Regions from separate parts of the Acidovorax sp. GW821-FHT09B03 genome, predicted to be linked through region 2. Evidence: predicted binding sites of a transcription regulator. Region 2 holds the regulator's gene; the other holds the start of a gene.
The links. The regulator NrdR, encoded in region 2, represses ribonucleotide reductase genes. The targets are predictions, from matches to a motif close to CACNANATNTNGTG.

Region 1 (15,807 bases), on a different contig from region 2:
GGCCGAGCTGCTGGGCCTGTGGGGCTGGACGGTGTCCATGCTGTTCCTGCCGCGCATCCTGGGCGTGACCGCGGTCTTCATGCGCCGCGAGCAGGCGCAGTACGGCGGCGGCTGGAGCCTGGTCAAGAGCGCCGTGGTCGAGAGCGTGCTGGCCATCCTGCAGGCGCCCGTGCGCATGCTGGCCCACTCGCTGTTCGTGCTGCTGGCCATTACCGGTCTGGAGCTGCAGTGGAAGTCGCCCCCGCGCGAAGCCAATGCCGTGCCCTGGGGCCAGGCCACGCGCCAGCTCGCGCCCATGACCGCCGTGATCGCCCTGCTGGCCCTGGGCGTGGCCTTTGTCGACGGCAGCGCGCTGCTGTGGCTCATGCCCGTGGGCCTGCCGCTGGCGCTGGCCATTCCGCTGGCGGTGCTGACCAGCCAGATCGCGCTGGGCAAGGCGATGCGTGCGCAGCGCCTGCTGCTGATCCCCGAAGAGTCGTGGTCGCCACCGGTGCTGCGCCGCGCCTGGCTGCATGCCAGCCGCCTGGCACGGCCGGCCCTCAGGGCGGCATGATCAAAGTGTGACAAATGCCACACAAACACGAAGCCGGTGCATGCACCGGCTTTTTTCTTGTCCGCTACCCATTCGATAGCACCTGATGCTGGCTGGCCGTGAATGACAACGGAACCAGCGGCTTGACCAGTCACCCAAACAGGCGCTGGACAGGCCACGGCACTCCCTTACGATACGCACGCCTCGGAACCCACCGCGCACAAGGTGGCGGGTTCTGCCGATTGTTGTTGCTTTCCTGTGGACCTGCCCTCGATGCCATCGCTCCTCGCTCCCTGCGCCGCCAAGCGGCGCTTCTTCCACGCCAGTGCACTGGCACTGGCCCTCGCCGCCGCAGGCTGCGCCGCGCCCCCCGCGCAGGTAGCCGAAACCCCGCCCCCCGCGCCCCAGGCCGCCCCCGAACCCGCACCGCCGGCAGAGCCGCCAGGCCGCATCATCTTTGCCGGCTTTGCGATGCACTCGCAGTCCAAGGCCTTCCGCAACGACGTGCAGCTGGCCGAAAAGCTGGTCAGCGAGATCGACCCCAATGCCCTGATGCTGCGGCTGGCCAACCCGGCCAAGGACCAGAGCGCCGACTGGCCGCAGGCCACGGCCGAGAACTTCGCGCTGGTGATGGCCAAGACGGCCGAGGTGGCGCGCCCGCGTGACCGCGTGCTGCTGTTCATCTCCACCCATGCCAACCCCGGCCTGCTCAGCGTCAACGCGGGTGGCAAGAACCAGCAACCCATCACGCCCAAGATCCTCAACGACGCCCTGACCCCCCTGGCCAAGGTGCCCACGCTGGTGGTGCTGTCCGCCTGCTACAGCGGTGCCTTCATCGAGCCGCTCAAGGCCCCGAACCGCGTGGTGCTGACCGCGACCGATGCGCGCGGCACCTCGTTCAAGTGCCAGTACACGGGCAACCACACACCGTTCGCCGAAGCCCTGTTCGGCCAGGCCGGGGCCGAGAAGCTGTCGGTCACCGACTGGATGGGCGAAGCCCAGAAATCCATCGCCGCGCAGGAAAAGCGCCGCAAGCTGCCGGCCTCCAAGCCCCTGGTCTTCGTGGGCGACGAAGCCAAGGCCTGGGCCGACCAGCCGCTCAAGGACTGGCTGCAGGCGCCATAAGCGCCCGCACGCCCGCACGCCGGGTACACCGCCCGGCTTTCTCCTTCTTCCTCTTTTCGCTGCACACCATGCTGACTGCCACCGCTCCAACCCTGCACGCCACCCCGCTGTCCGGCCCCTTGCTGGACGCCTACCTGGACGAAGCCGAGGCCTTGTTCGAGGCCAGCGAAGAGGACAGCGCAGCGGACGGCCAGGGCGAGAGTGAGGAAGCCGCCCATGCACGGCGCATGCAGGCCCTGGCCGACATGCTGGGCCTGCAGCCGCTGCAGCCCGGATCGCTGGACGTGCTGCACCGCGTGCATGAACTGTGGATGCAGGCCGGCCAGCCGGCGCAGGCCCTGCAGGCCATCGACACCCATGCCGCCGCCCTGGTGAATGAGCTGCCTGCCTCCGAGCGCCACGACGCGCAGGTGCACGCTGGCTTCGCCCGCACCCAGGCCTTGCGCGCCCTGCCCGAGCAAGCCGCGCTGCTGCGCCAGGCGCTCGACGCCATGGCGCGCCTGCTGGCCCAGCCGCCGCTGGACCAGCAGTCCGACCGGGCCTGGGAGCACCTGGCAGGCCAGGCCGAGCGCAGCCAGGACTATGGCGTCTGGCGCCGCTGCGCCGAAGCCCGCTATGCACTGCAGGTGGTGCAGCCCGGGCGCTCTGCCTACCGCGCCTGGGACGAGGCGGTAAAAGCCACGCGCCTGGCCGAAGTGGCCGCCGCCGAGGGCAACGCGGCGCAGGCGCGGCAGTTGGTGCAGCAGGCCATGGACCAGCTGCGCAACGCCGCCCTCGGGCAGGACGTGGACCACGAGGACTGGCTGAAGCTGGGCGAGCAATTCGTGGCCCTGGACCCGACCAGCATCGAGACCATCGTGCAGCAGATACCGGCGCGCATGCCCGCCGACCTCACGCGACCGCTGCAGCGCGATGTCTCGGTGCGCCGCGCCCGCCTGCAGGCCCGGGCCCTGCAGCGCCAGGGCCGACTCGACGAAGCCCTGGTCAAGGCCAGGCAGGGCCGCTTCGGCCTGACCAATGACCCGCAGGACGACTTCAGCATCTTCGTGCTGGACCTGCTGATCGAAGCCGGCCGGCTGGACGACGCGGCAGAGCTGGCCTTCGAGAGCGCCAGCAGCCAGCGCCCCGGCTCGACGCAGCATGCCTGCACGGTGGCGCTTGCGCAGATGAAGGCGCACCTGGCCCGGGGCGCCACGCCCCACCCCGGCTGGCACCTGGCACTGGCCAGCGCCGCCATGAACGACGCCGGGTGGGTGGAAGACCCGGAAGACCCCGCCGCCTTCATCGATCACCACCTCGCGCAGGTGCGCCGCGCCGCGCCAGAGCATCCGGCGCTCGCCTGCCTGGACGGACTGCGCCTGTTCGCCGCCGGTGAGCATGCGCGCGCCCTGCCGCTGCTGGAGACGGCCGTGCGCGAGCCCGCCATGGCCGCGCCCGACCTGCTGCAGGCGCTGTGGGTCAGCCGGATCAAGGTGCATGGCGTCACCAGGGCGCTGCAACAGCCGTTTGCGGCCTCGCCCGCCGCAGGCTGGTGCTACAACATCGGCGTGTGGCTGGACTTCAACCTGCAGCAGGCCTGCGGCGCCAGCGGCGACGAGGACTGGCCCGAGCAGGACATCGACACCCTCAAGGCGCGCTACTACGAGGCGGCCGTGGTGCATTTCGAGGCCTTCTTCGCCACGGGCGAAGGCTGGTTCCGCGATGGCGACGTGCATGTCTACTCCATGCTGTGCAACAACCTGGCCATCTACTACCGCTGGAACCTCAAGGAGTACGACAAGGCCATCGAACTGCACCACAAGGGCCTGGCCACCAGCCCCTTTGCAGAGCACCACAACGGCCTGGTGTCCTGCTACTCGGCATCGGAGCGCAAGGCCGAGCTCATCGCGGCGGCCGACCAGCTGTGGCACTACGCGCTGGACTTTGGCTACGGGCGCCACGATCCCACGGACTACTTCAAGCGCGTGTGCCGCGCGCTCTACGAACTGGACCGCGACAACGAGATCGACATCTGGCTGCAGCGCCTGGACGAATGGTGGAACGGCCTGGACGGCGATGACCAGGCCGCGAACGAGGACGACTACCTCGGCGCCCTGCTGGTCATGCTGCGCAACCTGGCGTGGTCGCAGCCGGCAGACGCACTGGCGCGGCTGGAACGCGTGATGCCGCGCGTGCAAGCCAATACGCTACCCGGAGTGCGGCGCCTTGCCGGCAACGTGTACGAGAACACCAAGCACTACGAACAGGCCATGGCGCTTTACCAGGAGTCGCTCAGGATGGTGCGCCCGAACAACGAGAGCGACGCCGAGCAGGCCGGCTACGCGCGCGACGACATCGCCAGCTGCAAGAAGGCCATGGGCGCCGGCAAGCCCTGGTGGAAACTCTGGTAATGGCGCCTGGCGCCGCCGCACGCGGCACCTACGGCGCGCGCGACGTGGTCAACGCGCCGGCCATCCAGAGCGCCATCGGGCGCCGCAGCCGGGAGCGTGGCGACCCCGAGGAGGTGCGCGCCTGGCTGGCCAACCACTTCTATCGGCACCTGGTGGGCAACCTGCAGGCCCCGGCACCGGTGCTGCAGGCCGTCACGCAGCGCGAGCAGGCACAGGCGCTGCTCAAGCCGGCGCCCGTGCCGCCCTGGGCGCTGGCCCGGCTGGGCGACGCCTCTGCGCGCCATGCACAGCTGCCGGACATTCCGCTGTGGTGGCTCGACCCCGAGGCCGACGCGGTCCTGGCGCTCGAGGCCCGGCTCGTGGAGTTCCTGCTGTCGCGCGAAGGCACGGCGCTGCAGGGCAAGCTGCAGCGCGTGACGGCCCCGCAGGCGCTGGCCCTGTGGGCAGAGGAACATGCGGCCTACGAAGCCAAGGCCGCTGCCGGCTGGCGCGAACACCTGAGCGAGGCCGTGGCGCTGGCCTGGCAGGGCGAGCAGGGCCATTTCATCGAGTTCCGGCCGGACAGCGAGCACCTGCGCGCGGAGATGGCCTACGAGAGCCAGATGATGCGCCACTGCCTGGGCCAGTTCGCGAGCCGGCGCAGCCTGGCCGGCGGCTACGGCGAGCACTACGCCAAGGCCTGCGAGGAGGGGCGCATGCGCCTGTTTTCCTACCGCACGGCCAACCACGTGCCACACATCACGATCAGCGCCCATGTGCGCGAGGATGGCCGCCTGGCCATCGACCAGATCAAGGGCAAGCAGAACCGCCCGCCCATCGAGCGCTACCAGGGCGAGGTGCTGGCCTTGCTCAACCAGTTGACCACCTGCGAGGACGCGCCCCCCGACGCGCTGCAGATGGGCATCGTGCGCACGGCCCAGGGCTGGTGCGCCGTGCGCGACGTGGTGCACGAGCAGGACCAGCTGCGCCTGGTGCAGGCCCGGCCCGCACTGGTGCGCGAGCTGCCCGCCCCCTCGCCGCTGGTGCAGTGGCTGGTGGCGGCGCGCGACCCCGCGCTGCTGCAGGGCCTGCCGCTGGCGGCCTCGGTGGCGGCGGCACTGGATGCCGGCGGCACGCAGGCCACGGAGCTCCCGCCATGATCGCCTGGCTGCTCATCGCGCTGGGCTTCTGCCTCGTGGGCTGGCTGGCCTGGCGGCTGCTGCTGTGGGTGCTGGGGCCGTTCCTGCGCTGGTACGGGCGGCCGCGCCTGCGCCGCCAGTATGTGCTGGACGCGCACTGGAGCTGGACCCTGGCCCTGGCCGATCCCATGGCCTTCGCGCGCATCCAGGGCGGCTTCGCCGATGCGCGCATGCCGCGCCTGGCCGATTCGCTGCAGCAGTCCCTGCGCCCGGCCCTGCTGCACCTGCTGGGCCTGCGCAGCGACATGGCCGATGACCAGGTCCGCGCCGCCCTGCCCGCGCAGCTGCGCGAGCGCTGGTTCCGCATGGGCCTGGACGCCCTGCGCCCCGACGATGTCCCGCGCGACGCGATGGCCCTGGCCTGCGCGCGCGTGGCCTTCGCGACGCGCACCGCCGCCCTGCTGGGCTGGCTGGACGAGGCCACGCAGTGGCAGATCCTGCACCACAACGCGCAGCGCGCGGCCGACTGCTTCCACAGCTGGCAGGATTTCGGCAGCGCCTGCGCACGCGGCCGCCATCAATGGGTGGCCCATTCGCGCGCCGACAGCCTGGGGGTGGCCTTCACCGAGGAAGAGGTGGCGCAATGGGTGGCCAACCGCGACCATCCCTGGCACTGGCTGCCCTGGCCGCTGCCGCCACCGCCCATGAAAAAGCCCTGAGGAGCCGGCGCTCATCAGGGCTGTGGATGACCGGAGACCGGGGTCAGAACGGCATCTTGGGCATGCCGCCGCCGCCCAGGCCCTTCATCCCGCCCATCTTCTTCATCATCTTCATCAGGCCGCCGCCCTTCATCTTCTTCATCATGTCCTGCATCTGCTCGAACTCCTTGAGCAGGCGGTTGACCTCCTGGACATGCACGCCGGCACCACCCGCGATGCGCTTCTTGCGCGTGGCCTTGATCAGCTCGGGCTTGCGGCGCTCCAGCGGCGTCATGCTCTGGATGATGCCTTCCTTGCGCTTGATGTCCTTCTCGGCCTTGTCCATGTCCACGGCGCCGGCCTTGGCGGTGAACTGGGCCGGCAGCTTGTCCATGAGGCTCGACAGGCCGCCCATCTGCTTCATCTGCTGCAGCTGCGACAAAAAGTCGTTGAGGTCGAAGCCGTCACCGCTCTTGACCTTGGCGGCCAGCTTCTGAGCGGCCTCGATGTCCACACCGGCCGTGACCTGCTCCACCAGGGCCACGATGTCGCCCATGCCCAGGATGCGGCCCGCATGGCGCTCGGCGTCGAAGACCTCCAGGCCGTCGAGCTTTTCGGAGACACCAGCGAACTTGATCGGCGCGCCCGTGATCTGGCGCACCGACAGCGCGGCACCGCCACGCGAGTCGCCGTCGAGCTTGGTCAGCACGATGCCGGTGAGCGGCAGCGCTTCCTTGAAGGCCCTGGCCGTGTTGATCGCGTCCTGGCCCTGCATGGCATCGACCACGAACAGGGTCTCGACCGGGTTCAGCGCGGCGTGCAGGTCCTTGATTTCCTTCATCAGCACTTCGTCGATGGCCAGGCGGCCGGCCGTGTCGACCAGCAGCACGTCGAAGTAGTGCTTCTTGGCGTAGTCGAGCGCGGCCAGGCCGATCTCGAGCGGCTTCTGCTCGGGCGTGCTCGGGAACCACTCTGCACCGGCCTGCTTCGTCACGGTCTTGAGCTGCTCGATGGCGGCGGGGCGGTACACGTCGCCCGAGACGGTGAGCACCTTCTTCTTGCGCTTTTCGATCAGGTGCTTGGCCAGCTTGGCCGTGGTGGTCGTCTTGCCGGCGCCCTGCAGGCCGGCCATCAGGATCACGGCCGGTGGCTGGGCCGCCAGGTTGATGTCGGAAATGCCCTCGCCCATGGTGGCGGCGAGTTCGCGGTTGACGATGGAGACCAGGGTCTGGCCCGGCTTGAGTGAGCCCAGCACTTCCTGGCCCAGGGCCTTTTCCTTGACGCGGGCAATGAAATCCCGCACGACGGGCAGGGCCACGTCGGCTTCGAGCAGGGCCATGCGCACCTCGCGCAGCATGTCCTGCACGTTGGATTCGGTGATGCGGGCCTGGCCACGCATCTCCTTGACGAGGCGCGTGAGTTTGTCGGTAAGGGCGGAGGCCATAGGGATTGTTCCGGTGTTGCCCACGGGCGATTGGCACGGGTGGGCCCGCCAGGGCGCTGGCGGTGAAGCGAAAGGCAACTAAACTGTGCCCATGATTTTACCCAGTGCTTCTCCCCTGGGCTGGCTGCTCGCGCTTGCCGCAGCGGCCGCCTATGCCATGCCCGCTGCCGCGGCGTCGCGCCTGGGGGCGGCCGGCATGCGCAACGCCCTGCTGCTGGCATGGTTGCTGCACGGGGCCACGCTGGTGCTGGGGCTGTGGAACGAGGCGCCACGCTTCGGCTTTGCGCCGGCCCTGTCGATGACGGCCTGGCTGGTGCTCACGGTGTACGCGGTGGAAAAGCAGCTGTTTCCGCAGATGCAGGCGCGCTGGGTCCTGGCGGTGCTGGGTGCCCTGGCCATCGTGCTGGCGATGGTGTTTCCGGGCCAGCCGCTGCATGTGTCGGCCTCGGCCTGGCTGCCGCTGCACCTGGCGCTGGGCATTGCCTGCTATGGATTGTTCGGCGCCGCCGTGGTGCATGCCTGGCTGATGACACGCGCCGAGCGCCACATCCGCCAGGCAGAAGACCCGCACAGCGGCATTCCGCTGCTCACCCTGGAGCGCCTGACCTTCCGCTTCGTGACGGCCGGCTTCGTGCTGCTCACCGCCACGCTGCTGGCCGGCTGGCTGTTCGGCGACGCCCTCTATGGCCGTGCCTGGCGCTGGGACCACAAGGCGATCTTCTCGCTGATGGCCTGGATCACGTTTGCCACGCTGCTGCTGGGCCGCGCGCGCTTCGGCTGGCGCGGCCGCACCGCGGTGGGCGTGCTCTATGCGGGCGCGGGCCTGCTGCTGCTGGCCTATGTAGGCTCGCGCTTCGTGCTCGAAGTCATCCTGGGCCGCAGCGCATGAAGTACCTCGTTCTGCTGGTGGTGCTGGTGGTGGCCATCGGCATCTGGCGCAGCAACCGCGCCGCGCCCAAGGAAGCCCAGCCCGGCAAGGCCCGCCCCCCGGCGCTGCCCCAGGACATGGTGGCCTGCGCGCACTGCGGCGTGCACGTGCCGCGTGCCGAGGCCCAGATCCAGGGGGAGAGCACCTACTGCAGCCTGGAGCACCTGCGCCTTGGCAAGCCCTGAACCGACGACGCCCATGGCCGATAGCCCGCCGCCGGCCAGCAACCTGCTGGTGACGGTGGACGCGCCTTTCCTGCGCCTGTGGAAGGGCTTCCTGACCGCCCGGGTGATGGTCGCCATCGCCCTGGTCCTGCTGCAGACCCTGGGCCAGGCGGTCAACCAGACGCTGGACCCGGCCACGCTGGCGGTCACCATGGCCTACCTGGTCGCCACCATCCTGATGCGCATCCTGGCACGCCACCGGCCGCCACCACCGGGCACGGGCATGCACTGGCTGCCGTCCATCGGCGTCGACCTGGCCGTGGTCTGCGCCCTGCAGCTGCTGCACTCGGGCGCCCTGAACTACACCCCGCTGTTTGGCCTGCCGATCCTCATGGCGGCCGTGCTGGGCACCCTGACGCTGGCGCTGGGCACCACGGCGGGCGTGACCCTGATGCTGCTGGGCCTGGCCTGGCTGGGCTCGCGCGCAGGGGTCGACGACCCGCAGCGCTACCTGCAAAGCGCCCTCACGGGCACGGGCTACTTCATCGTCTCCTACCTGGTGCACCAGCTCGCCACGCGCCTGGCGCGCGAGCAGGAAGTGGCCCTGCAAAGCCAGATGACGGCGCGTGTGCAGACGCAGGTGAGTGCCCTGGTGATCCAGAACCTCACGGACGGCGTGCTCGTGGTGGACGAAAACGACACCGTGCGCACGGCCAACCCCGCGGCCCTGCAATTGCTTGGCCAGCCGCCGCTGCCGCCGCTGCCCTTTTCGCTAACGCATGCCGCCGCCTGGGATCCCCTGGTGAAGCTGGCGCGCCGCACCTTCCGCCAGGAGATGCCCCAGACCGCCGATGCGGACCTGCTGCACCCCGGCGAAAGCCCCACCGGGCTGCATGTGCGCACCTGGCTGACCTCCTCGCGCACCCTGGCGCGCGAGGCCGGCAGCGAGCGGTTGTGCGTGATGTTCCTGCACGACCTGCGCGAGATGCAGGCGCGTCTGCGCACCGAGAAGCTGGCCGCGATGGGCCGCATGTCGGCCGCCGTGGCGCACGAGATCAGGAACCCCCTGGCGGCCATCGTCCAGGCCAATGCGCTGCTGGAGGAGGACCTCACGGACCCCGGCCAGAAGCGCCTGGCGCACATGGTGCAGCAGAACGCGGAACGCCTGGCACGCATTGCCGAGGAGGTGCTGGACATCGCCCGCGTGCAGCACCAGATCAGCCATTCGCCCGCCTCCACCCTGCAACTGGACGCAGCCGTGTCCCAGGTCTGGAACGACTGGCAAGGCCAGGACCCGGCACAGCGCCGCGGGCTGGTGGCCCTGGGTGCGGGCGATGCGCATGTGGAGTTCGACCCCGAGCACCTGCGCCGCGTGCTGGTGAACCTGCTTGACAATGCCCTGCGCTACCGGGGCCCCGAACTGGACTCGCTGTGCATCACCACGCGCACCAGCATCACCGGCCAGATCAGCCTGCAGGTCTGGAGCGATGGGGCGCCCATGGACAAGTCCGTGGAACGCCACCTGTTCGAGCCCTTCTTCTCGTCCGAAAGCCGCTCCAGCGGCCTGGGCCTGTACATCTGCCGCGAGCTGTGCCAGCGCCATGGCGCCTCGATCGGCTACCAGCGGGTCGTGCGCCTGACCCAGCGTGGCGAAACCGGCGGCAATGCATTTACGGTAGGCTTTCGGCGCACTACCCGCCCTTCCGAGCCGGCCTCCCTGTTCGACACCATCGTGGTCTGAAAGCCTTTTTCTTCTGCCCCCATGAACGCCCCTGCTGCTTCCATCCTTGTCGTGGACGACGAGCCCGATCTGCGCACGCTCTACGAACTCACGCTGCTGCGCGAAGGCTACCGCGTGGAAACGGCCGCCAGCGTGCAGGAGGCGCGCGAGCAGCTCAAGGCCCACCGCTTCGACGCCGTGATCACCGACATGCGCCTGCCCGACGGCTTCGGCATGGAGCTGCTGCAGGACCTGCGCGACCAGCAGCGCAAGGAGCGCTGCGTGGTCATGACGGCCTATGGCTCGGCCGAGAACGCCGTGGAAGCCCTGCGCTCGGGCGCCTTCGACTACCTGACCAAGCCAGTGGACTTGAAGCAGTTCCGCTCGGTCGTGGCCTCGGCCATCCAGGGCACGGGGGGCGTGCCCGCGCCGCGCGCCTCGCGCACCCCGGGCGGGCGCGCAGGTGGCGGTAGCGGTACGGTCGATGCCCAGGCCTCGTCCTCGGCGCTGGACCGGCTGGTCGGCGAGTCGGCCGCCATGCGCAATGTCAAGCAGCGCGTGGCCAAGGTCGCACGCGGCATGGCGCCGGTGCTGATCCACGGCGAGTCGGGCACCGGCAAGGAGCTCGTCGCCCAGGCACTGCACGCCAGCAGCCAGCGCGCCGATGGCCCCTGGGTGGCCGTGAACTGCGGCGCCATTCCCGAGAACCTGCTCGAGGCCGAGTTCTTCGGCGCGCGCAAGGGCTCCTACACCGGCGCCAGCCAGGACCGGGACGGCTACTTCCAGGCTGCGCGCGGGGGCACCTTGTTCCTCGACGAGATCGGCGACCTGCCGCTGGCCATGCAATCGAAGCTGCTGCGCGCCATCCAGGAGCGCAGCGTGCGCGCCCTGGGCTCCACGCAGGAGGAGACGGTGGACGTGCGCATCGTGAGCGCCACGCACCGCGACCTGGCGGCCGACGTGCAGAGCGGCCGCTTCCGCCAGGACCTGTACTACCGCCTGAATGTGATCGAGGTCGTGATCCCGCCGCTGCGCGAGCGGCGCGAGGACCTGCCGGCCCTGTGCCGGGCCCTGCTCGCGCGCATCGCGCAGGACTCGGGCATGCCCGTGCCGGCCCTCACCGAGCACGCGATCCAGGCCATTGCCGCCCACCCGCTGACCGGCAACGTGCGCGAGCTCGAGAACCTGCTGCACCGCGCCGTGGCGCTGAGCGAAGGGGACGAGCTGCACGTGGACGGCGTGGCACCCCCGGCGGGCAGCGCAGCCCCCGACCGCGCTGAGCACATGCTGCCGCCGGATGCCGCGGCCTTCGCACCATTGGCCGCGCCGGACGCGCGCGATGCCGACGGTGCCCCGGCCCTCCCCACCGCCGGCTTGGCCGCCAGCCCGGCGATGCCGGGCGCCAGCACGCCCCTGCCCAGCGACCTGCAGGCTTGGCTGGACCAGCAGGAGCGCGACATCCTGGTGCGCGCACTGCGCGAGGCGGGGTTCAACCGCACGGCCACGGCGGCGCGCCTGGGCATCAGCCTGCGCCAGATCCGCTACCGCATCGCGCGCCTGAACATCGCCGTACCCAATGACCAGGACGCCCATGACGACGCTGGCTGACGCAGCCGGTGCCGGCGGCTCCGCCTGGGAGCAGGGCTGGCACCGGTCGGCCGTGCGCCACCCCTCGCCCAACTACGGCCCGCGCCCGCCAGCGGCACAGATCGACCTGATCGTGGTGCACTCCATCAGCCTGCCTCCGGGCGAGTACGGGGGCCCGGCCGTGCGCCAGCTGTTCACCAACACGCTCGACTGGGATGCGCACCCCTATTACCAGGGCATCCGCGGCCTCACGGTGTCCGCGCACTTCTTCATCGAGCGCACCGGGGTGCTCTGGCAGTTCGTGGACTGCGACCAGCGCGCCTGGCATGCCGGGCCCTCAGCCTACCGCGGCCGCGCGCAATGCAACGACGATTCCATCGGCATCGAGCTCGAAGGCCTTGAGGGCGAGCGCTTCGAGGCCGCCCAGTACGCCACCCTGGCCCGGCTGTGCCGCGACATCGCGCTGCGCTATCCGATCGCCCACCTGGCCGGCCACGAGCACATTGCCCCAGGGCGCAAGCACGATCCCGGCGCGGGTTTCGACTGGGCCGCCGTGCAGCAGTCCCTGGCCTGGCCGGCGGAGCGCTTTCCTCCCGAAACCCGGCCGGCGAGCGCCATCGGCGATTGATCCGCCGGGCATGGCGCCTTGCCCCCCAAGGGCGGTGCCGGGACGCCACACCCGCAAATATTTTTTTGTGCGAATGCACAAATCCACGGCGCCAGTGCGCACGCGGCCTGCCGCGCAAAACCCCGCCGCATGGCGCGCGGTTGCACGGTTTTTTCAGGCATCCATCGCGCGCATGGCGGGTTCGCAGCAGGTCCGTGCAGGCGCTTTATCCCTGGTGACACATGCTGTTTCGGAATTTGGGGTCGCCAGCGGCGGTACACTACAGGTAGCGTATTGAACGCGACAGACACACCATATATAGTGTGCGCCAGACGAGAAGCTGGCGCATCGCTTCTCTCCCCGGCGGCACCGAAAGCCGCCCGCACATCCCAGACAGCACCCAAAAAGAGGACATCCATGCAAGCTGCTTTGAACACGCCTTCGTCCACCACCCGCCCCGCATCCACGGATGCACCCGAGGCGGCTTCTGCACCGGAGGGCACGAACCCCACGTTCGCCCACTACCAGATCATCCGCCGCAATGGCGCCGTGGTCCCGTTCGAGCCGCAGAAGATTGCCGTGGCGATGATGAAGGCGTTTCTGGCAGTGCACGGCACCCAGGGTGCCGCGTCGGCCAGCGTGCGCGAAGTGGTGGACACGCTGACCCAGAACGTCGCCCGCGCCCTGGCGCGCTCGCGCCCTGGCGGCGGCACCTTCCATATTGAAGACGTGCAGGACCAGGTGGAACTGGTGCTGATGCGCGGTGGCCACCACGAAGTGGCCCGCGCCTACGTGCTGTACCGCGAAAGCCGCACCCAGGAGCGTGCCCGCCATATCGAACAGGAAGCCCAGGCCGCTCCCGCCCCGGCACTGCACGTGCTGGACGGCGACAAGCGCGTGGTGCTGGACCTGGTGCGCCTGCGGGGCCTGATCGAGTCGGCCTGCGTGAACCTGGGCGCCGACGTGTCGGCCCAGCCCATCGTGGCCGAGACCATGCGCAACCTGTACGACGGCGTCCCCATGGACGAGGTCTACAAGGCCTCCATCCTGGCAGCCCGCACGCTGATCGAAAAGGACCCCGACTACACCTACGCCACCGCACGCCTGCTGCTGCACACCATCGTGCGCGAAGTGCTGGGCCGCGAGGTCACCCAGGCCGAAATGGGCCAGAGCTACGTGGAGTACTTCCCGCAGTTCATTCAGAAGGGCGTGGACAACGAGCTGCTGGACCCGCGCCTGCTGACGTTCGACCTGGCCCGCCTGGGCGCCGCCCTCAATGCCGACCGCGACCTGCAGTTCGACTACCTGGGCCTGCAGACCCTGTACGACCGCTACTTCCTGCACGTGCGCAAGACCCGCATCGAGCTGCCCCAGTGCTTCTTCATGCGCGTGGCCATGGGTCTGTCGCTCAACGAAGCCGACCGTGAAGCCCGTGCCATCGAGTTCTACGAGATCCTCTCGAGCTTCGACTTCATGTCCAGCACGCCCACGCTGTTCAACAGCGGCACGCTGCGTTCGCAGCTGTCCTCGTGCTACCTGACCACCGTGCCCGACCACCTCGAAGGCATCTACGACTCCATCAAGGAAAACGCGCTGCTGTCCAAGTTCGCCGGCGGCCTGGGCAACGACTGGACCCGCGTGCGTGCTCTGGGCTCGCACATCAAGGGCACGAACGGCGAATCGCAGGGCGTGGTGCCCTTCCTCAAGGTGGTCAACGACACGGCCGTGGCCGTGAACCAGGGCGGCAAGCGCAAGGGCGCTGTCTGCACCTACCTGGAAACCTGGCACCTGGATATCGAGGAGTTCCTGGAGCTGCGCAAGAACACCGGCGATGACCGCCGCCGCACGCACGACATGAACACGGCCAACTGGATCCCCGACCTGTTCATGCGCCGCGTGATGGAAAAGGGCACCTGGACCCTGTTCTCGCCCTCCGACGTGCCCGACCTGCACGACCTGTTCGGCACCGCCTTCGAGAAGGCTTACGTGGCCTATGAAGCACGGGCTGCACGCGGCGAGATCAAGCCCTCCAAGACGGTGCAGGCCACCGACATGTGGCGCAAGATGCTGACCATGCTGTTCGAGACCGGCCATCCCTGGATCACCTTCAAGGATGCCTGCAATGTGCGCTCGCCCCAGCAGCACGCCGGCGTGGTGCACTCATCCAATCTGTGCACCGAGATCACGCTGAACACCAGCGACACCGAGACCGCGGTCTGCAACCTGGGTTCCGTGAACCTGCTGCAGCACTTGAAGGACGGCCAGATCGACCACGCCAAGCTGCGCAAGACCATCACCGTTGCCATGCGCATGCTGGACAACGTGATCGACATCAACTACTACGCGGTCAACAAGGCGCGTGACTCCAACCTGCGCCACCGCCCCGTGGGCCTGGGCCTGATGGCTTTCCAGGACAGCCTGTACGAACTGCGCATTCCCTACGCTTCGCAAGCGGCCGTGGAGTTCGCCGACAAGTCGATGGAAGCCATCTGCTACTACGCCTACTGGGCCTCGACCGAGCTGGCCAAGGAACGTGGCCAGTACACGAGCTACAAGGGTTCGCTGTGGGACCAGGGCATCCTGCCCCTGGATACGCTGGACATGCTGGCCACGGCACGCGGCGGCTATGTCGAGGTGGACCGCTCGGCCACGCTGGACTGGGATGCGCTGCGCAAGAAGATCGCCCAGGACGGCATGCGCAACTCCAACTGCGTCGCCATCGCCCCCACCGCGACCATCTCCAACATCATCGGCGTGGACGCATCGATCGAGCCCTCGTTCGGCAACCTGTCGGTCAAGTCCAACCTCTCGGGCGAGTTCACCGTGATCAACGGCGGCCTGGTGCGCGACCTCAAGCGCCTGGGCCTGTGGGACGACGTGATGATCATGGACCTCAAGCACTTCAAGGGTTCGCTGCACCCCATCGACCGCGTGCCGCAGGACATCAAGGCCCTGTACTCGACCGCCTTCGAAGTCGACTCGCAGTGGCTGGTGGAAGCCGCATCGCGCCGCCAGAAGTGGATCGACCAGGCGCAGAGCCTGAACATCTACATGGCCGGCGCATCGGGCAAGAAGCTCGACGACACCTACAAGCTGGCCTGGCTGCGCGGCCTGAAGACCACCTACTACCTGCGCACGCAGAGCGCCACGCACGTGGAGATGAGCACCGTGAACACGCGCCAGCTCAACTCCGTGTCGTCGGGCAGCGATGCCGGCGCGGCACAGGCAGCACCTGCCAAGCCCAGTGCGATGGAAGTGGCCGCAGCGGCGGCTGCCGCACAGGCTGCGGCACTGCCTGCCACCGACATCAAGTTCTGCGCGATCGATGATCCAACCTGCGAGGCCTGCCAGTAAGGCCCCATGAAGCGGCGCGCATGAGGACCCATGCACGCCGCTTCGGTGCTGTGAAGCAACAAAACGTTGCTGCACAACGCTGCGGTGCTTTCCTTTTTGCAGCACTGCTTTCATAATCCGAACACTGGAAAATCTATGTT
Region 2 (15,807 bases):
GGCGGATTTTGCACGCCCGCTCACCGCCACCCACCGCGTGGTCGTGCCGGACCTGCCCGGCTTTGGCGAGAGCACGCGCGACGAAGCCCTGCCCTACGACTACGCGGCCCACGTCGCGCGGCTGGTCGCACTCATGGATGCCTGGGGCATCGAAAAAGCCCACCTGGCCGGCAACTCCATGGGCGGCACCATCGCGGCACTGCTGGCGCGCGAGCACCCGGAGCGCGTGGCCAGCGTGGCCTTCATCGGTGCCCCGCACGGTTTGCGCTCGCCCCGGCCCAGCAGCATGGACCAGCTCATCGATGCCGGGCAGCGCCCGCTGGTGGCCCCCGATGCCGCCGCCTTCGAGGCCATGATGGGGCTGGTGTTCGAAAAGCGCCCCTTCCTGCCCTACCCCATCCTGCACGCCACCGAGCAGGCAGCGGCGCGCAACGCGGCATCCAACACGCGGCTGTGGGATGCCCAGCTCAAGGACCGCTACCTGCTGGGGCAGCGGCTGGCAGGGCTGCAGCAGCCTGCGCTGGCGCTGTGGGGCGAGCAGGACCGCGTGTTCGATATCTCGGGCACCCAGGCCCTGGCCGCGCTGCTGCCCCAGGCACGCATCGAGCCCCTGCCGGGCATCGGCCACCTGCCCATGATGGAAGCCCCGTCCGACACGGCGCAGCGCTACCTCGCGTTCCTGCAGCAGACCGCGCCGCAGGGCCCGGACCAGCGCGCCGCACGGCCCTGAAAACAACAGCCCGCGCAGGCGCGGGCTGTTCGGTTCATCGGAGTGCCTCAGGCCTCAGCCGCGGCGCGGCTTGCGCCCCTTGCTGCCGGGCTTGCCCTTGGCAGCAGCCTTCTTCACCGAGGCCTTGAGCTCCTGGATCGGTGAACGCGCCGCACGCTCGCGCGTGAGCGATGCCATCTCGGTGGCCGAGGGATCGGCCGCCTTCGGCTTGGAGCGGCCACCGCCGCCGCCCCCCTTGCGCGGGCCCTTGCCGGAACCACCGGAGCCATCCTGCGACACGCCCTTGTCCTTGAGCGCGCGGCCCACGAGTTCTTCGCCCTCGCGCACCAGGCGGAAGTCGATCTTGCGGCCGTCGAGGTCCACGCGGCTGACCTGCACCCGCACCCGTGCGCCGATGGCGTAGCGGATGCCGGTGCGCTCGCCGCGCAGTTCCTGGCGCGCCTCGTCGAACTTGTAGTACTCGCCACCGAGTTCGGTGATGTGCACCAGGCCTTCGACGTACATGGCATCGAGCGTGACGAAGATGCCGAAGCTCGTCGCCGCGCTGACCACGCCGCTGTACTCCTCGCCCAGGTGCTCGCGCATGTACTTGCACTTGAGCCAGGCCTCCACGTCGCGGCTGGCCTCGTCGGCGCGGCGTTCGTTGGCGCTGCAGTGCAGGCCCGCGGCCTCCCAGGCCTGGACCTCGCGGCTCGGGGGCTTCACGTCCTTGCGCGGCTTCATGCCGGGCGCGGCGACGCGCGAGGCCAGGCGCTTGGCCAGCTTGGCATGGGCCTCGCCCGGCGTGGGCAGCGAAGGCAGCTTGTACTGCGTCTTGCCCAGGATGGCCTTGATCACGCGGTGCACCAGCAGGTCGGGGTAGCGCCGGATGGGGCTGGTGAAGTGGGTATACGCCTCGAATGCCAGGCCGAAGTGGCCGCTGTTGACGGGCGTGTAGATGGCCTGCTGCATGGAGCGCAGCAGCATGGCGTGGATCTGCTGGGCGTCGGGCCGGTCCTTGGTGGCCTCGGCGATGGCCTGGAACTCCGAGGGCTTGGGATCGTCGCCGATGGTCATGCCCACGGCCATGGCCTTGAGGTAGTTGCGCAGGATCTCCTGCTTCTCTGGCGTGGGGCCTTCGTGCACGCGGAACAGGCCGGGCTGGCCGCCCTGGGCGATGAAATCGGCGCTGCAGACGTTGGCGGCCAGCATGGCCTCCTCGATCAGCTTGTGCGCATCGTTGCGGGTGCGCGGCACGATCTTCTCGATGCGGCCGTTCTCGTCGCAGATGATCTGCGTCTCGGTGGTCTCGAAGTCCACCGCGCCGCGCTGGCGGCGTGCCACCAGCAGCGCACGGTACACGTCATGCAGGTTGAGCAGGTCGGGGATCCGCTCCTTGCGCTTGCTGGCCTCGGGCCCGCGCGTGTTGGCCAGGATGGCCGCCACCTCGGTGTAGGTGAAGCGGGCATGGCTGTGCATCACGGCCGGGTAGAACTGGTAGGCATGCACCTCGCCCTTGGCGTTGACCAGCATGTCGCAGACCATGCACAGGCGCTCGACATCGGGGTTGAGCGAGCACAGGCCGTTGGACAGCTTCTCGGGCAGCATGGGGATCACGCGGCGCGGGAAGTACACGCTGGTGGCGCGGTCGTACGCATCGATGTCGATGGCGCTGCCGGTCTCCACATAGTTGCTCACGTCGGCGATGGCCACCAGCAGGCGCCAGCCCTTGCCGCGGCCCACGCGCGCAGGCTCGCAGTACACGGCATCGTCGAAGTCGCGCGCGTCCTCGCCGTCGATGGTGACCAGGGGCACGTCGGTCAGGTCGACGCGGCGCTTCTTGTCCTGCGCGCGCACCTTGTCGGGCAGCTCCTTGGCCTGGGCCAGGCACTCGGCCGAGAACTCGTGCGGCACGCCGTACTTGCGCACCGCGATCTCGATCTCCATGCCCGGGTCATCGACCTCGCCGAGCACTTCGGTGATGCGGCCCACGGGCTGGCCGAACAGGGCCGGCGGTTCGGTCAGTTCGACCACCACCACCTGGCCGGGCTTGGCGGCGCCAGTGGCGCCCTTGGGGATCAATACATCCTGGCCATAGCGCTTGTCTTCGGGTGCGACCAGCCACACGCCGCTTTCCTGCAGCAGGCGGCCGATGATGGGCTGGGGCGGGCGCTCGATGATCTCGACCACGCGGCCTTCGGGACGGCCGCGGCGGTCCTGGCGCACGATGCGCACGCGCACGCGGTCCTTGTGCAGCACGGCACGCATCTCGTTGGGGGGGATGTAGATGTCGCCTTCGCCGTCATCACGCACGACGAAACCATGGCCATCACGGTGCCCCTGCACGCTTCCTTCAATTTCGTCCGACAAATGTGCAGCGGTAGCGCCGGGGGTGGATTTTTTGATATACAATCTGAGTCTTTCCTGAAATGCCCAGGTGGCGGAATTGGTAGACGCACTAGTTTCAGGTACTAGCGAGTAACATCGTGGAGGTTCGAGTCCTCTCCTGGGCACCAAGTTTAACGAGAACCGGTGATGGTTTTCAAAATATCGAAGCCGCTGTACCCACAGCGGCTTTTTTATTTTCCGCCCTGCCCCTTGCGGCATCGTCGCCGCGAGGTGGCACAAGGAACGCAACCGCGGCAATCATGTGACCTCTTCGCGCTCACGTGCGGCACGAGCACCCTCCGGCACCCCACTGCAACCGCTCGCGGCACAGCGCAAGCCACCAACTATTTTCAAAAAAGTGGGCAACTTTCCTGGCGGCCCCAAAAAACGTTCTATAATTCAAATCTGATCTGAAAGCCCAGGTGGCGGAATTGGTAGACGCACTAGTTTCAGGTACTAGCGAGTAACATCGTGGAGGTTCGAGTCCTCTCCTGGGCACCAAACACATAAAAAGCCGTTGCATTCGCAACGGCTTTTTTGTTTTGCGGCGCGACTTGAGGCCCCTCCCCCGCCAAGGCTCGGGCCCTGCACCCAGCCGCTCTGTCGCAGCACCCACCAAAAACAACGCGCCTTCGCAGCCATGCCCGAAGGCATGCACGCGAAGGCGCGCCATGCAAGCGCACGGGGCCGCAGCCCCGCACCCTCTTGCTTGCTACTTGCGCAGCAGGTTCTTCAGCACGTTTTGCAGACGGCGGGCCGTGGCCGCATCGCTGGCGCTGGCCAGCACGCGGGCGGCATCCTGGCCCCAGGTCTGGTCGGGTGCCGGGTCATTGCGGCGCGTGAGCAGTTGCAGTTGCAGCAGGCGGCGTGCAGAGATGTGCTCGGCCGGTGTAGGAACCTCGGCCGCCATCTCCAGGCGCAGCAGGGCTTCGGCGGCATCGCCCTTGGGCGCGGCCGTCAGGGCCTGCGTCCAGGCCGTGCGCACGGCCGGCGTCACGCGGCCACCCAGGTCCTGCGTGCTCGGCACCTGCGCCGCATCGCGCTTTTCCCAGGCCGACAGCAGTTGCGTGAGCGCCTCGCCATGGGCCTGCGCCGCCAGCTTCTTGAGCGCCAGCTGGGCATGCTCCATGGCGTCGCGCTGGGCGCGGAAGGCCGTGTCACCCAGGCGCGGGCCACGGTCTTCATAGGCTGGGCGGTCACCGAAGCGGCCACCGCGGTCACCGCCACGGTCTGCACCGCGATCGCCAGGACGGCCATCGCGCGGGCCGCCACGGCCTGCTGCATCACCGCGGCCGCCATCGCGGCGCTCGCCAGGGCGTCCACCACGGCCTGGGGCCGCAGGCGCATCCTTCTTCATGCCGGGGCGGTCGTCGCCACGCACGGCCACCACGGGGCGGGCAGGCTTGGGCGGTGCTGCCGGAGCAGCAGCCGCTTCGCCACCTTCTTCGGCCGCGGGCGCCTCGCCATCGCCGGCTGCAGGGGCGGCCTCATCGGCCTGCGCCACCGACGCGGCAGCACTTTGCTCGCTCTTCTGCGCGGAGGCAGCCGCCTCGGCGGCCTGGGCCTGGCCGCGCAGAGCAGCTTCGAGCGCCTGCACGGCAGCGCGGATCTGCTGCGCATCGCCGGTGGCGTTGGCGGCTTCCAGGGCCTTGGAGGCATCGAGCACCACGCGGTCGCGCGCGCTCAGCTCGGTCACGGCCTTTTCGCGGTCGGCCGACTTGCGGTTGAAGGCTTCGTCGATGGGCTTGCGGAACGCGTCCCACAGCTTCTGCTCGTGCTTGCGGTCCAGTGGCACGGTCTGTGCCTCGGCCTGCCAGCGCTGCTGCAGCGCCTTGACGGCGTCGATGCGCAGCGCAGGCGCAGCACCCAGGGCCACGGCCTCGTCGATCATCGCGTGGCGGCGGGCCAGGCTGTCCTTCTGGGCGGCTTCGAGCGGGGCCGCAGCGCCGGCGATGGCCTGCTTCCACAGCGGCTGCAGCTCGGCAAAGATCTTCTCGCCCACATGGCCGCCTTCGCGCCAGCGGTCACCAAACTGGTACAGCGCACGGTTGATGGCCTTCCAGTCGCCCGAGGTGGCATGCTCCTGCGTCCAGGCCTTGACCTCTTCGATCAGCGCCAGGCGCTGGGCCTTGTGCTCGGCGGCATCGGCGCGGATCTTGTCGAGCCAGGCCTCCACGACCTTGTGCGCGGCATTGCAGGCCTCGTCGAATTTCTTCCACAGGCCGTGGTTGGGCGCACCGCCCTGGTCGGACTGCTTCCATTGCTCGCGCAGCGCGCGCAGGGTTTCCTGCATCTTGCGGCCACCCAGGGCCTGGCCCTCGGGGCGGTTGAGCAGGCCTTCGGCCTTGGCCACAAGGTCCTCGCGCACCTGGTCGGCGCCCCAGCGCTGCCAGCCTTCGAGCTCGCCGGCAGCCACCAGGGCGGTGTGCACCTGCTGCTCCAGCGCGGCATCGATGTGCTTGCCGTGGTTCTTGAGCACGGCGCGCAGCGCGGCGGCAGCGCCGGCGCTGGCCTTGCCATGGCCTTCGGCGGTTTCCTTCTCGAGCACCACCAGGGCGTCGCGCACGGCCTGCACAGCCTTGTCGCGCACTTCGGGGTCGACCTTGGGCTTGTTCGGCGCGCGGGCCGGCTTGGCCGCAGCACCCGGTGCAGCCGCTGCGGCGGCGGCCGCCTCGGTGGGCAGGCCACGGGCCACGCGCAGTTCGTCAGCCCACACGGGCACGGGAGGCAGGGGGGCATTGGCGTCTTCCGCGGCCGCCGCGGCCTGGGCCACGGCTGGCTGGAAGGCGTCCCACACCACCAGCAGCTGCGTGCGCGAGGCATCGAGCAGCGGCGGGAAGCGCGCCTCCACACTGGCCCAGCTGGCATCACCGGTCAGCTCCTGGGCCTGTTCCTGCCAGCGGGCCACGTCGGCGCGCAGCAGCTCCAGCGCCGCATGCGCGTCGCGCCAGGGCTTGGTGGAGAGCACTTCGATGCGCTGCGCAAGCAGCACGGCGGCCTCGCGCTGCACCTGCACGCGGTGCTGCAGGTCTTCGATGACCTTCACCCGGTCGGCGACCTGCACCTTGAGCAGGGACAGCGGCTCGCGCGACAGCGGCGCACCGGCCTTGGCCGCGTCGCGCTGCCATGCCAGGGCATCGGCGATGTTGAGCTTGGGCGCAGCCAGCAGGGCCTGGGCCTTTTCGGCCCATTCGGCGGCAATGGCTTCCTGGCCTTTGGCACGGCGGATCTCGTCGAGACGTTCGCGCACGGCACGGGCGGCGCCCTTGTCGCGGCCGCTCAGCTCCTTGAACACTTCCTGCAATTGCTCTTGCGCCGGCTGCGTGGCCAGCCAGTCGCGGATGCGGGAGGCGCGCTCGCCCGAGGTGGCGGCAGAGAAGGCGCCGCCGGTCAGTGCATCCAGGGGATGCGCCTCTTGGGTCTTGGCCGGGGCCGGATTCACTTCAGGTGCGTCGGACATTTTGTTGCGGGAAAAAAATGGAAACATGGATCCAATGGATTACGAACGGCCATCCCTGCATCCGGGCGGACGCGCAAGGCCACCGGGGCTCGCGCCGACCCAAAGCAGGTACATGGCAGAAAACGGGCTATTTTCACCGGGTTCGTGCAGGCGGGCCACCAGCCGTCCTGGCCATGAATCCTCTGGGGAGTCCTCTGTCCAGGGCCACCCGGTGCGCGGGCATCTGCACCCTGCTTCGCAGGGTTGCGGTGTCTCAGGGGGGCCTGTGCCCACTCTGGGAATTGCCCCCATTATCTATATATATGCGGCAAGGGCCCATTCAATGCCTTGAGGCAGTTCAATGCCGGACCATTGGGGCCCGCTGGCAGACACTGCGCAGGCGCCTGCAAAGGCCTGCGCGCCCGCGCTGGAACCACGGCACGAAGCCAGGCGCCCGCCCACAAACGAGAAAGCCCGGGGGACTTTCCGAAGTGGACAGTCTCCCGGGCTTGACGGCTGACACAACGGTCTTTGCCATCGTTTCGCAAGGCGGAGATGAAGGTCCACCATGCGAGGAGGCAAGGTATTGCCTCCAGGGGGTGCCGTGGAAGTTTCATCTGCTGCACCGCGGCACTGAATGCCCATCGGTGGGAGAGTTCGCTTCGTCTGGCGATGCCTGAAATCAACAGGCAGCTGAACCTTACCAAAGTCGGCAGCCAACCTCAACCCGGTTTTGCAATGGCGCGGTAAAAGCCGATTGAATTTGACACATGGACGTCACCGGCCTGTGATCGGCCGGGCCGCCGCTTCGGGCGAAAAACAGCAAAACCCTGTGTTTTCTAACAGATTTTTCATTCCATTTTAATCTAACGATTGATTTTGTTAGTATTGACTAGGTATTTGGTGACCTCCTAGAATCCGCCAGCCTCAAAAATGGCTAGTAAAAACCCCAACCCGCTGCCGAACCCGGCTAAGTCAACTCACGGCCTTTCTTGCTTTTTGCAGGCCCTGAAATTGATGGCGTACCAATCCAGGTGATACGCCTGATCCTGCCAACCACCCGTGGTGGCAGGGCCTCAGGGAAGCGCCCCAGAAAGGAAGAGCTATGACAGCGTCAGGAAAAATCGTCTCCGGCGTGCGAACTTTCGCAGCCGATGTGACCGAAGGTTTTCTTGAAATCACCCACAGCAGCTTCGCCCTCATCGGGCTGACCGTTGCATTCGTCGTAATCGCATTGACCGCCCGGCCCGACCTGCGCCAGGCCGGAGAAGAAAGGCTCATGAACTGGCTGCAGGCGCGCCAGGTCGCTGTGCTGGGCATGCCCATCGAACCCGAAGCGAGCGAGCGCGCCACCGCCGGCAACCCCAAGGACCTGCCCAAGGAACAGGCAGCCGTGGCGTTCTGGCTGAGCAAGAAGTACCGCGTGGCCCCCGAGCCGCTCGCCGTGCTGGTGGCCGAGGCCTATGAACTCGGCGCCCGCAACAAGCTCGACCCGACCCTGATCCTGGCGATCATGGCCATCGAGTCGAACTTCAATCCGTTCGCGCAAAGCGCCGTCGGAGCCCAGGGCCTGATGCAGGTGATGACGACCGTGCACACCGAGAAGTACCAGAACTTCGGCGGCCACTTCGCGGCCTTCGACCCCGTGACCAACCTGCGCGTGGGCGTGAAGGTGCTGCAGGAATGCATCGCCCGCGCCGGCTCGCTCGAAGGCGGCCTGCGCTACTACGTGGGCGCTGCCAACCTGCCCGACGACGGCGGCTACACCGCCAAGGTGCTGGCCGAGCACTTCCGCCTGCGCCAGGTGGCCGGCGGTCGCGCCCTGCCGACCAACCCGCCCCCGACCCTGTCCACGCAGGCGCCGGTGCAATCGGTTCCCGCCTCGGCCAAGCTGCCGGCCTCCGCCTCGCCCGCCAACGGTGGCAGCAGCGACAAGGTGGCCCTGCTCTCGCAGCCCTCCTGAGCGCACGGCCACGGGCCGCCCTGCTGGAGCGGCGGCCCTGCCTGGGATACACTACGCAGGTACGCAACTGGCGATAGGCGCAGCCCCGCAACCGGGTTGCCGCTGACGTGGAAACCGACAAGGGCTTGCCTCTTGTGAACCACTGGGGAGCGTGCCGCACGGGTGTCATGCCCGCCGCGTTCAGCCGTTCGCCTGGGCAGCCCTTGTTTCAAGGGACACAAGTTCATAGGACTGCCACACCATGTACGACCGCAATATTCTTGTCGAACAAGCCGACCCCGAACTCTTTGCCGCCATCACGGCCGAGAACGCCCGCCAAGAGCACCACATCGAGCTGATCGCCAGCGAGAACTACGCCTCCCCCGCCGTGATGTGGGCCCAGGGCACCCAGCTGACCAACAAGTACGCCGAAGGCTACCCCGGCAAGCGCTACTACGGTGGCTGCGAGCACGTGGACGTGGCCGAGCAACTGGCCATCGACCGCGTCAAGAAGATCTTCGGCGCCGATGCCGCCAACGTGCAGCCGCATTGCGGTGCCTCGGCCAACGAGGCCGTGTTCCTGGCCTTCCTCAAGCCCGGCGACACCATCATGGGCATGAGCCTGGCCGAAGGCGGCCACCTGACGCATGGCATGCCGCTGAACATGTCGGGCAAGTGGTTCAACGTGGTCTCCTACGGCCTCGACGCCAATGAAGTGCTGGACTACGACGCCATGGAGAAGAAGGCGCACGAGACCAAGCCCAAGCTCATCATCGCCGGTGCCTCGGCCTACAGCCTGCACATCGACTTCGCACGCTTTGCCAAGGTGGCCAAGGACGTGGGCGCGATCTTCATGGTGGACATGGCCCACTACGCCGGCCTGATCGCCGCGGGCGTGTACCCCAACCCCGTGCCCCATGCCGACGTGGTCACCAGCACCACGCACAAGAGCCTGCGCGGCCCGCGCGGCGGCATCATCCTGATGAAGGCCGAGCACGAGAAGGCCATCAACAGCGCCATCTTCCCCGGCCTGCAAGGCGGCCCGCTGATGCACGTGATCGCGGCCAAGGCCGTGGCCTTCAAGGAAGCACTGCAACCCGACTTCAAGGCCTACCAGGAGCAGGTGATCAAGAACGCCCAGGTCGTGGCCGAAACGCTGACCGCCCGCGGCCTGCGCATCGTCTCCGGCGGCACGCAAAGCCACGTGATGCTGGTCGACCTGCGCGCCAAGGGCATCACCGGCAAGGAAGCCGAGGCCGTGCTGGGCTCCGCCCACATGACCATCAACAAGAACGCCATCCCCAACGACCCTGAAAAGCCGATGGTGACCAGCGGCGTGCGCATCGGCACCCCGGCAATGACCACGCGCGGCTTCAAGGAAGAAGAAGCGCGCATCACCGCCAACCTGATCGCCGACGTGCTGGACAACCCGCGCGACGAGGCCAACATCGCCGCCGTGCGCGCCAAGGTCAATGCGCTGACGGCCCGCTTCCCGGTCTACGGCTGATCCCGCCCCGCCATGAAGTGCCCTTTTTGCAGCCACCAGGAAACGCAGGTCGTCGAAACCCGGGTGTCTGAAGAAGGGGACTTCATCCGCCGCCGGCGCCAGTGCGGTGCCTGCGACAAGCGCTTTACCACCTACGAGCGGCCGGAAGTGAACTTCCCGGCCATCGTCAAGAAGGACGGCCGGCGCATCGAGTACGAGCGCGGCAAGCTGCTCGGCTCGTTCAACCTGGCGCTGCGCAAGCGCCCCGTGAGCACCACGCAGATCGACAGCGCCATCGAGCGCATCGAGGAAAAGCTGCTCAACCTGGGCCAGCGCGAAGTGCTCTCCAGCCGCATCGGCGAACTGGTGATGCGCGAGCTCAAAAAGCTCGACAAGATCGCCTACATCCGCTTTGCCAGCGTGTACCGCAGCTTCGAGGACATCGACGACTTCCGCGCCATGGTCGACGAGGTCCGCAAGTAGCCACAGCGCCCGTCGGCAGCGACTGCAGACTTTGCCCGCCTGCGTGACAATGGCCAGGTGAAGACCCGCCATTTTTTGCAGCTGGTGCTGCTGTCTGCCCTGTGGGGCGCCTCCTTCCTTTTTATCCGTGTCGCGAGCCCCGTGCTCGGGCCCAATGTCATGGCCGCGCTGCGCATCGGCCTGGCCACGCTTACGCTGATGTTCATCATGCGCGTGGCCGGCGAGCGCTGGCCCTGGCGCCACTGGCGCGAGCTGCTCGGGCTCGGTGCGCTCACGGTGGCCATCCCCTTCCTGCTGTACTCCTGGGCGGCGCTGTACCTGCCCGCGGGCTACAGCTCGCTGCTCAACACCATGGCCGTGCCGTTCAGCGTGATCGCCGCAGCCTGGCTCAAGGAGGACACGCTGAGTGCGCGCAAGTGGCTGGGCTGCCTCTGCGGCTTTGCCGGCGTGGCGCTCATCGTGCAGCTGGGCCCGGTCACGCCCACACCCGCCCTGATCATTGCCGCCCTGGCGTGCATGACGGCATCGGCCTGCTACGGCGTCTCCACCCCCTGGATGAAGCGCGCCACCACGCGCATGCCGCCGCTGGCGATTGCGGCCGGCATCCACGGCACGGCCCTGGTCATGCTGCTGCCTGGCGCGGCGTGGAGCCTGCCCGAGGCACGGTTCACGCCCACGGCCCTGGCCGCCGTGGCCGTCATGGGCATCGTCACCTCGGGCCTGGCCTACTGGCTCAACCTGCGCGTGCTCAGCCAGGTCTCGCCCGTGGCGGCCATGAGCAGTGCCTTCATGATCCCGCTGTTCGGGGTGGCCTGGGGCCACCTGTTCCTGGGCGAGGCCCTGGGCCCGGGCATGCTCTGGGGCGGCCTGCTGGTGCTGGTGGCCACAGGGCTGGTGACGGGCTTCAACCCGCTGCGCTGGCTGGGCGCCAGCGTGTCGCGCTCGTAGGCGATCACCTACAGGCCTGTTCGCCCGGGTCCGGGGCAGCAAAGGGCGCTGGCTGCCGACAATGAAGGCATGGACCCGCAGCCGCAGCCGACCGTCGCCACCGCCCTCCCCACCCACCGTGCCCCGCTGCAGCCCGAGCAGCCGCCACCCCAGCATGCCTGGCAGTTCTTTCGCGCCGGCGGCGTGGACCAGGTCATCATCCAGAGCGGCGAGGACATCGCCCACCTGGCCGAGCTGGACCAGAAACTCTGGGTAGCCCTGGCCTGCCCCACCCGCGGCATCGAGTTCGACGAGCGCACGCTGGACCTGATCGACACCGACAAGGATGGCCGCATCCGCCCGCCCGAACTGCTGGCGGCCTGCGCCTGGGCCTGCGCGCAGCTGCGCAGCGCGGACGAGCTGGCACACCCTGGCGACACGCTGGAGATCAACGCCATCGACGACGGCACAGAAGAAGGCGCCGCGCTGGCCGCGGAGGCCAGGCGCCTGTTGGCCATGGCCGGCCGGCCCGAGGCCACGGCGATTGCGCTGGCCGACGTGCTCGAACGCAGCCAGCAGCTCAGTGGCATGCGTTTCAACGGCGACGGCATCATCACCGTGGACACCGCGGGCAAGGACGACAGCGTGGCCCGCGAGGCCATCGCCCACATCATCACCACCCACGGCAGCATTCCGCCCGCCACCGACAAGCAGTTGCTCGGCATCGACCGCCAGCGTGCCGAGGCGTTCTTTGCAGAACTTGGGCAGCTCAGGGCCTGGGCCGCCCAGGCGCGCGGCGCCACCACCGGCCTGGCCCTGGGCGACCGCACGCTGGCCGCCACCGAGGCCATGAACGCCGTGGCGGCCAAGGTGGAGGACTTCTTTGCCCGCACCCGCCTGGCCGCCTACGACCCGCGTGCCGCCACAGCACTGAACCCCTCGCTCGACGGCTACAGCGCCATGGCGGGCCAGGACCTGGGCCTGGCCTCGCCAGCCATCACCACCCTGCCCCTGGCCCCCATCACCCCCGGGGGCACCCTGCCCCTGCGGCACGGCGTGAACCCGGCCTGGGCCAAGGCCCTGCGCAACTTCCGCGAGCGCACGGTGGAGCCCCTGCTGGCGCGCAGCAACGCCGAAAGCCTCACGCAGGACGAATGGCAACTGATCCAGAAATCGCTGGCCCCCTGCCAGCAATGGCTGGCCGACCGCCCCGCCACCCGCCTCGACACGCTGGACGAAGACGTGCGCGAGGCCTTGCTCGCGGGTGATGCCGAGCAGCGCGTGATGGCCCTGATCGGCGAAGACGAAGCCGAGCAGGCCCACAACGAGCAGGCCCTGGGGCTGGAGAAACTGCTGCGTTTCAAGCGCGACCTGCTGGAGCTGCTCAACAATTTTGTCTCGTTCTCGGCCTTCTACCAGCGCCGGGGCGCCATCTTCCAGGCCGGCACCCTGTACCTGGATGCGCGCAGCTGCGACCTGGTGGTGCAGGTGCCCGACGCTGCGCGCCACGCCAAGCTGGCCGGCCTGGCCAAGACCTACCTGGCCTACTGCGACTGCACGCGCAAGGGCCAGAAGATGGGCATCGTGGCGGCCTTCACCGCGGGCGACGTGGATTTCCTCTTCGTGGGCCGCAATGGCGTGTTCTACGACCGCGATGGCAAGGACTGGGATGCGACCATCACCCGCATCATCGAGAACCCCACGAGCATCCGCCAGGCCTTCTTCTCGCCCTACAAGAAGTTCGTGCGCATGGTCGAGGAGCAGGTGGCCAAGCGTGCATCGGCCAGCGATGCGCGCGCGCAGAAGTCACTGGGCACGGCCGCCAGCACCCTGGCCAGCACCGATCTCAAGACGGTGGGCACCAACGCCAGCAGCGTGACCGTGCCCGGTACCCCGCGCCGCACCGACGTGGGCACGGTGGCGGCCATCGGCGTGGCGCTGGGCAGCATCAGCGCGGTGCTGGTGGGCATCTTCGGCAAGTTCGTGGACCTGGGGGTGTGGATCCCCCTGGCCCTCATCGGCATCGTGCTCGCGATCTCGGGGCCGAGCATGCTGATCGCCTGGCTCAAGCTGCGCCAGCGCAGCCTGGGGCCGATCCTGGATGCCAGTGGCTGGGCGATCAATGGGCGCATGCGGGTGAACACGCGGTTGGGCGGTTCCCTGTCGCAGGTGGCCAAGGTGCCGGCCAATGCACGGCGCATGCTCGATGATCCGTTTGCGGAGTCCCAAAGCCCTGTGTGGGTGGCTCTGGGCGTGTTGGTTGCAGTGGTTGTGGTGGGGTTTGCGGCTTGGCGGGCGCATTGGCTGGATCGGTGGGTGCCGCAGGTGACGGTGACGCCGCCTGTCGCGGCACCGGCGGCTGGGGCCAGTGATGCGACGCCGGCTGCTTCGGCGGCTTCGGCGGCTTCGCTGGCGCGTTGAGTTCAGCGCTTCTTTCGCCTCTTGTGCCTGGATTGAGGGCGGGAGCCGGGATTTGCGCCCGGCGGCGCACCCACCTTCTTTTGCGTCGCCAAAAGAAGGTGGGCCAAGAAAAGGCGACCCCCAGTCTGCGTCCCTTCGCTTCGCTGCGGGCAACCTGCGATGCTCGGTCCTGGGGTGGCGTCGCAGAACTCGCTGCGTTCTTCGAACTCCGCTCAAACAGCTGCGACGAGCTAGACAACGAAGTGCGTGTGTCCTTCGGCACACGCACCCACCCCAGGCCCTGCGCTTCTCGGCGCAGCCAGAAGGGGTGGGGAGCGGGGTCAGGGACGGCTGCTGCCGCGCAGCTACGCCGGGTGTCGGTTACGCGCTGCGCGCTGCCGACGATTGGGGTGCGATCGTCCTGGCGAACCGAGCGCAGCGAAGGACCACAAGCCGAGCGAAGCAATGGCCCGTGTAGAGCCCGCTCCCCACCCCTTCTGACCGTGCCGAGAAGCGCAGGGCCTGGGGTGAGCGCGTGCCGAAGGACACGCGCATCGTTGTCTGGCTTGCCGCAGCTGTTTGAACGGAGTTCACCCGCAGGGGGAACGTAGTGAGTTCTGCGGCACACCCCAGGACCGAGCATCGCAGGCTGCCCCCTCGTACGCAGTGCGAGGGGGACACGGGCAGCGGGGTCGCCTTCTCTTTGGTGACTTTCTCTTGGCGACGCAAGAGAAAGTTACTGCGCCGCCGGGCGCACATCCCGGCCTTCGCCCTCAACCAAAGCACGCAGCAACCACAATCGACGAAACAAGCTCACCCCCGCACCGCCCCCCGAAGCAAATCCGCCACCTTCATCCTCTCCAACCCCGCACAGCTCCAGAACGACCCCAGACTCTCCACCCGCTCCAACAGCAACTTCTCCACCAGCGGCTCGGCCGAAGTAGCCAAAGGATCCACCAGCAGCAGGTACCGCGGCTCAGCCACATCCGCCGCATCGGGGTCGCTGGTGGCATCGTTGATCTGCCCGACCCAATCGAGAGACAGCAGCGCATCGAGCACAGGCTCGAGCTGCAGCACATCGAGCCGCAGCAACAGCGCCAGCTCGCTCGCACGCAAGCCCTTTTGCGCATGGCGCCGCGCCAGGTACAGCTCCTGCAGCACCTCCACCGCGAGCTGGAAGTTCCAGCCCGCCACGGTGCCCCGCCGGGCCACGCCGGCCAGCAGGCTGGGCAGGTAGGCGGTCACCACCGCACCCAGCAGCACGATGACCCAGGCCACATAGATCCAGACCAGCAGGATGGGCAGGGTGGCGAACGCGCCGTACACCACCGAATAGGTCGGCACATTGCTCAGGTAGATCGCCAGCACCCGCTTGGCCAGCTCGATGCAGACCGACACGAACAGGCCGCCGGCCCAGGCGTGGCGCCATTTCACGGGGGTGTTGGGCACGTAGTGGTACAGCGCCGCCATGCAGCCGGCCAGCACGAAGAACTGGATCGAATCGAACAGCAGCTGCACGCCGCTGGGCAGCGCCTTCACCAGCCCGCCCGATGCCGACATGACGTACGAGGTGACGGCCAGGCTCACGCCCAGCAGCAGCGGGCCCAGGGTGATCACGGCCCAGTAGATCAGCACGCGCTGGCCCAGGGGGCGCAGGCGGCGCACGCGCCAGATGTCGTTGAGCGTGCGGTCCATGGTGAGGATCAGGGCCAGCGCCGTGGCCAGCAGGATGCTGAAGCCCGCCACCCCCAGGCTGCTGGCCTTGGCCGCGAACTGGGTGAGGTAGCCCAGCACCTGGCGCGAGATGCTGTCGGGCACCAGGCTGTCGACCAGCCAGCGCTGCAGCACGTCCTGCACCTTGCCGAAGATGGGGAACGCGGTGAACACCGCCAGCGCCACCACGAAGAAAGGCACCAGCGCCAGCGTGGTCGTGAAGGTCAGGCTGCTGGCTGTCAGGCCCAGGTGGTCCTCGCGAAAGCGCTCGCGCAGGGTCAGGGCCGTCGTTTTCCAGGGGAAATGCGACAGCTGCGTGA

Region 1: the regulator NrdR is predicted to act here: its motif matches at 12,624-12,637, upstream of AC07PA_RS12040 (ribonucleoside-diphosphate reductase subunit alpha).

The regions. Positions count from the first base shown of each region.
Region 1 covers NZ_JBWKPP010000005.1:228,810-244,616, reverse strand. The annotation lists gene mdoH (glucans biosynthesis glucosyltransferase MdoH) at 1-553, shown strand, start outside; gene AC07PA_RS12090 (C13 family peptidase) at 806-1,657, shown strand; gene AC07PA_RS12085 (hypothetical protein) at 1,726-4,047, shown strand; gene AC07PA_RS12080 (hypothetical protein) at 4,047-5,186, shown strand; gene AC07PA_RS12075 (DUF1266 domain-containing protein) at 5,183-5,884, shown strand; gene ffh (signal recognition particle protein) at 5,928-7,307, opposite strand; gene AC07PA_RS12065 (cytochrome C assembly family protein) at 7,399-8,196, shown strand; gene AC07PA_RS12060 (PP0621 family protein) at 8,193-8,420, shown strand; gene AC07PA_RS12055 (sensor histidine kinase) at 8,434-10,140, shown strand; gene AC07PA_RS12050 (sigma-54-dependent transcriptional regulator) at 10,162-11,727, shown strand; gene ampD (1,6-anhydro-N-acetylmuramyl-L-alanine amidase AmpD) at 11,711-12,334, shown strand; gene AC07PA_RS12040 (ribonucleoside-diphosphate reductase subunit alpha) at 12,731-15,667, shown strand; gene AC07PA_RS12035 (ribonucleotide-diphosphate reductase subunit beta) at 15,803-15,807, shown strand, end outside.
Region 2 covers NZ_JBWKPP010000010.1:148,951-164,757, forward strand. The annotation lists gene AC07PA_RS18970 (alpha/beta fold hydrolase) at 1-730, shown strand, start outside; gene rnr (ribonuclease R) at 785-3,121, opposite strand; tRNA gene AC07PA_RS18980 (tRNA-Leu) at 3,141-3,225, shown strand; tRNA gene AC07PA_RS18985 (tRNA-Leu) at 3,514-3,598, shown strand; gene AC07PA_RS18990 (DUF349 domain-containing protein) at 3,810-6,584, opposite strand; gene AC07PA_RS18995 (lytic transglycosylase domain-containing protein) at 7,642-8,499, shown strand; ZMP/ZTP riboswitch at 8,553-8,704, shown strand; gene glyA (serine hydroxymethyltransferase) at 8,741-9,985, shown strand; gene nrdR (transcriptional regulator NrdR) at 9,998-10,447, shown strand; gene AC07PA_RS19010 (DMT family transporter) at 10,505-11,395, shown strand; gene AC07PA_RS19015 (hypothetical protein) at 11,465-13,795, shown strand; gene AC07PA_RS19020 (YihY family inner membrane protein) at 14,588-15,807, opposite strand, start outside.